DNA from 2 places in the Streptomyces sp. TRD_SC_5 genome. Region 2 is predicted to be linked to the other one. Evidence: riboswitches for the same ligand, from Rfam matches in the RefSeq annotation. Region 2 holds a riboswitch; the other holds the start of a gene.
The links. Region 2 has a riboswitch for cyclic di-AMP ahead of AC1P0E_RS29465 (M23 family metallopeptidase). Riboswitches for the same ligand answer to the same signal wherever they lie in the genome.
Positions count from the first base shown of each region.

Region 1: another riboswitch for cyclic di-AMP. It lies ahead of AC1P0E_RS13000 (C40 family peptidase); the one in region 2 lies ahead of AC1P0E_RS29465 (M23 family metallopeptidase).

Region 1 is NZ_JBWZZS010000001.1:2,833,821-2,836,015, reverse strand. It holds gene AC1P0E_RS13000 (C40 family peptidase) at 1-889, opposite strand, end outside; cyclic di-AMP (ydaO/yuaA leader) riboswitch at 897-1,062, opposite strand; gene pcrA (DNA helicase PcrA) at 1,407-2,195, shown strand, end outside.
Region 2 is NZ_JBWZZS010000001.1:6,440,916-6,443,110, reverse strand. It holds gene AC1P0E_RS29465 (M23 family metallopeptidase) at 12-938, opposite strand; cyclic di-AMP (ydaO/yuaA leader) riboswitch at 941-1,113, opposite strand; gene AC1P0E_RS29460 (tyrosine-protein phosphatase) at 1,561-2,195, shown strand, end outside.

The DNA.
Region 1 (2,195 bases), 3.6 Mb from region 2:
ACGCGTCACTGGCGCCCGTGCCCGTGCCCGTACCGGGGGACGTGCCCGTGCCGGGGGGCGTTCCGGCGCCAGTGTCTGTGCCTGATCCCGTACCTGTGCCCGTGTCGCTCTCGTCCTGCTGCGCCTTCTCCTGCCCGCGCTCGCGCTCGCGCTTCGCCTCGGCTTCCGCCTCCGCCTTGGCCTCCGCCTTGGCCTTCGCCTCGGCCTTGCGGCGCGCCTCCGCCTCCCGCTTCTTCTCCAGTTCCGCCAGCCGCGCCTTCTCCTGCGCGGTCAGCCGCGACAGCAGCTCACGCGCCTCCGCGAGCTTCTTCTGCACGTCCTGCTTCGAGGACTTGAGGGAGGCCTGCGACTCGGTGAGGCTCTCCAGGCTCCGTGTCGCCTCGGCGCGCTTCTTCGACGCCGCCGCCTGCTGCCTCTCGAAGTCGGTGACGTCCGTCTTCTGGCGTTCCGTCATCCGGTCCATCAGCCGGTTCTGGTCGAAGTACGCCTGCGGGCTGTCCGCGAGGAGCAGCGCGGCGGTCGGGGTCACCGACCCCGACCGGTACTGCGCGGCCGCGTAATTGCCGAGCTTGCGCCGCGCCTCGTTCAGCTTCTCGGTGCGCTGGGCCACGGCGTCGAGCAGGCCGTCCACGGACTTCCGCTGCTGCTCGGTGGCTTCCTTGGCCAGGTTGTACTTCTGCGTGGCCGTGCCGGCCTGCCGGTAGAGGTCGTCGACCTTCTTCTGTACCTCTTCGACGGTCGGCTTGGGAGCCGTCGGCGCGGCGGGCGCCGCGCCCGCTGTCTGGGCGAGCAGGCCGACGGAGGCGAGGGCGGCTGTCGTGATACCCAGTGCGGGTGCGGTGGTGCGTACACGGGTAACCCGGGTACGCGGCTTGCGATGCGACGCCAAGGCCGGCATCTCCTTCCGTGGACCGCCTACCGGGTTAGCTGTCGGGTTCGGGCGGAGAAACGGAAGGTGCCCTACGGTCCGTGGGAATGCGGACCGATTCACCCCAGGTGGTGCGTGTGGGTCCCCGGTTCCGGACTGCCGTGCGGGCAGGCCGAATTCGGCGTGGGCTGCCCGCTCCGGCGCTGTTCGCCGGCTGGGGTACGAGCCGCCCGACTCGGCACGCTAGCCAAGAGTTGTGACCGCTGGGAAGCCCGATGTTCGATATGCCCGATACGTTTTCGTGACCTGGCCGAGTTCGTTCCGTTGCGCGGTACGCGGGCGCGGTGGTGAGGGTCGCAGTGGGTGCGCAAGGTCACACTCGTCGGGCTGCGAGTGCACTGACGTGCACCGGCGTGCGGGGCGCTGGCGGGGCGCGTGCGGGGCGCCGGCGGGGCGCGGGGATTCCTCCGTGCCGATCTCGGCGGGCCGGGAGAATCCGGGGCGGGCTGTCGGTGGTCCCGCCTAAGCTTGGTAGACGATGAGCAGCCTCTTTGACGACAGCTTCCTGGCCGACCTCCAGCACTCGGAGTACGCAAAGGACACAGCCCCGCCGCCCCCCGAGGACCACGCCCCGGAGGAGGTCCCGCACGACCTCTTCGGGGGAGCCTTCGACGTACCCCCGCCGGCCAGGGACTCGCACTACCGGGACGGTGCGCCGCGCCCCGTCGTGGACGCCGCCGCGCTGCTCGACGGGCTGAACGAAGAGCAGCGCGCCGCCGTCGTGCACGCCGGGTCGCCGCTGCTCATCGTGGCCGGCGCGGGCTCGGGCAAGACCCGCGTCCTGACCCACCGGATCGCGTATCTGCTGGCCAAGCGGGGTGTGCACCCCGGCCAGATCCTCGCGATCACCTTCACCAACAAGGCCGCGGGCGAGATGAAGGAGCGCGTGGAGCAGCTCGTCGGCCCGCGCGCCGGCCACATGTGGGTCTCCACCTTCCACAGCGCCTGCGTGCGCATCCTGCGCCGCGAGTCGAAGAAGCTCGGCTTCACGTCCTCGTTCTCGATCTACGACGCCGCCGACTCGAAGCGTCTGATGGCGCTCGTCTGCCGCGATCTGGACCTCGATCCGAAGCGCTTCCCGCCGAAGGCCTTCAGCGCCAAGGTCTCGAACCTGAAGAACGAGCTGATAGACGAAGAGACCTTCGCCGGCCAGGCCGCCGACGGCTTCGACAAGACGCTGGCGCAGGCGTACGCGATGTACCAGGCGCGGCTGCGCGAGGCCAACGCCCTGGACTTCGACGACATCATCATGACCACGGTGCACCTG
Region 2 (2,195 bases):
GACCAGACGGATCAGACAGTGACGCCGTGGCCGCGCAGGTAGGCCAGCGGGTCGACGTCCGAGCCGTAGCTCGGGCCGGTGCGGATTTCGAAGTGCAGGTGCGGGCCGGTGGAGTTGCCCGTGCTGCCGGAGAGGCCTATCTGGGTGCCGCCGCCGACGCTCTGGCCGGAGGAGACGGACAGCGAGGACAGGTGGGCGTACTGCGAGTACCGGCCGTCGTCGTGCTTGATGACGACCTCGTTGCCGTACGACCCGCTCCAGCCCGCGGAGACGACGGTGCCGGAGCCGACCGCCTTGACCGGGGTACCGCTGGACGCGGAGAAGTCGACGCCCGTGTGGTAGCCGCTGGACCAGCTGCCGCCGGCGGCGCGGTACGGGGTGGTGACGCCCGCGGAGACCGGGGCGGTGAAGCCGGATCCGGTGCTCTGCGCGGCGGCGGGGGCGGGCTTCTCGACCTCGGCCTTGACCTCGGCCTTGGGCTCGGCCTTCGGGGCGGCGGGCGCGGGCGCCTTGGCCGCCGGCTGCGCCGGCTTCGCGGGTGCGGCCTTCGCGGGCGCCGCCGCCTTCGCGCCGATGGTCAGCTTCATGCCGGGCAGGATCAGCGAGGGGTTGCCGCCGACAACCTCACGGTTGTCGTCGTACAGCTTCTGCCAGCCGCCGCGCACGTCCTGCTCGTCGGCGATCTTGGACAGGTAGTCGCCGGCGACCACGGCGTAGGTCTTGGTGCTGGTCTTCTTCTTGGGCGTCGCCTTCTTGGCAACGTCCGAAGCGGCGGCCTGGCCGGCGGACGCGGCAGCCGGGGCCGCCTTCTCCGCGGCGTTCGCGCCGGTGGCGGCGATGAGGGGAAGTGCGAGTACTGCCCCGCCCGTTCCGGCGGCGGCGAATCCGCGCGTGAGCGAGTTGGACCTCGGGCGGCGGTGCTTACCCTTTGCGGGCATGGAACATTCCTCTCCGGCGCCTACGAGGTGAGCTGTCGGGTTCGGGCTGGAGATGCCCGGCCGCGCTGTTGCGCGACTTAACCCCAAAGCCGGTCCGGACGTGGAACATCCGGATGACCGGCGTACTTACCTGGGTCCCCCGCTCCTGCCACGCGTGAGTGAGTGTGGGTGCGGATTCCGGGAGGTGGCAGGATTCGGCGGTCCACCCGGATTGACGGTGACCGTAAGCCGACGCGGCTCCCCCGTACAAGCCAGTCCATTCACTCCGCCGTCGCCCCACAAGAATTCATGACGCAATTCCCGTCACCCTCTGTGGATTACGGATCTTTGGGCCCCGCCTGTGAACTGGTATTTACCCACGGCGCTTCGCCACGCACCGTCACGAATATGATCCTGCTCACCAGCGGTCTCACCATTTCCCGTACCTACAAGGGGAGTTAGCAGGACATAGTCCGTTTCACCCGAACAATCACTTACGCCCCATCCTGTAGCGGTAAGAGCAGGCGACTCCACGACAGGCCGCGCCGGGTCGGCCGAGATGGTTGCCCAACGAACCCATGTCGTATCGTCGAAACGCGCCGAAGTCGGCGAGCAGCGCCGACGGCAGACTTCAGGAGCCCACGTGACACAGCAGCTGCCGCAGGTCCCGTCGACAGAGCCCGAGCAGGAGCCCGAGCTTGCCGCCGTGCGCAACTTCCGTGATGTGGGCGGCCTGCCGACGGTGGACGGGCGGCGGGTACGGCACGGAGTCCTCTTCCGCAGCGGTCACCTGGCGCACGCCACCGCCGCCGACGCGGCGTTCCTGGGTTCGCTGGGCCTCCACACGATCTTCGACTTCCGCAACGAGGCGGACCAGCAACTGGAAGGCCCGGACATCGAGCTGCCGGGGGTGCGCAATGTCAACCTGCCATTGACGGACCCGGCCGACGGCGCCGTGTTCTGGAAGATGGTCCGCGACGGGAACCTCGACGAGCTGCGCGAGATCCTCTCGGACGGCAAGGCCGCGGACCGGATGTCGGCGACGTACCGCGTGATCATCAAGGAGCGTACGGCCGAGCACAGCCAGGTGCTGCACGCTCTCGCCGAGGAAGCCGTCCCCGCGCTCATGCACTGCGCGGCGGGCAAGGACCGGGCGGGCCTGTCCATAGCGGTGGCCCTGCTGGCGGTCGGCGTGGAGCGCGAGGCCATCGAGGCCGACTACCTGAAGTCGAACGACCCGCACCGCCGCTACAAGGTGCGCCGCAGCGACAACTCGTC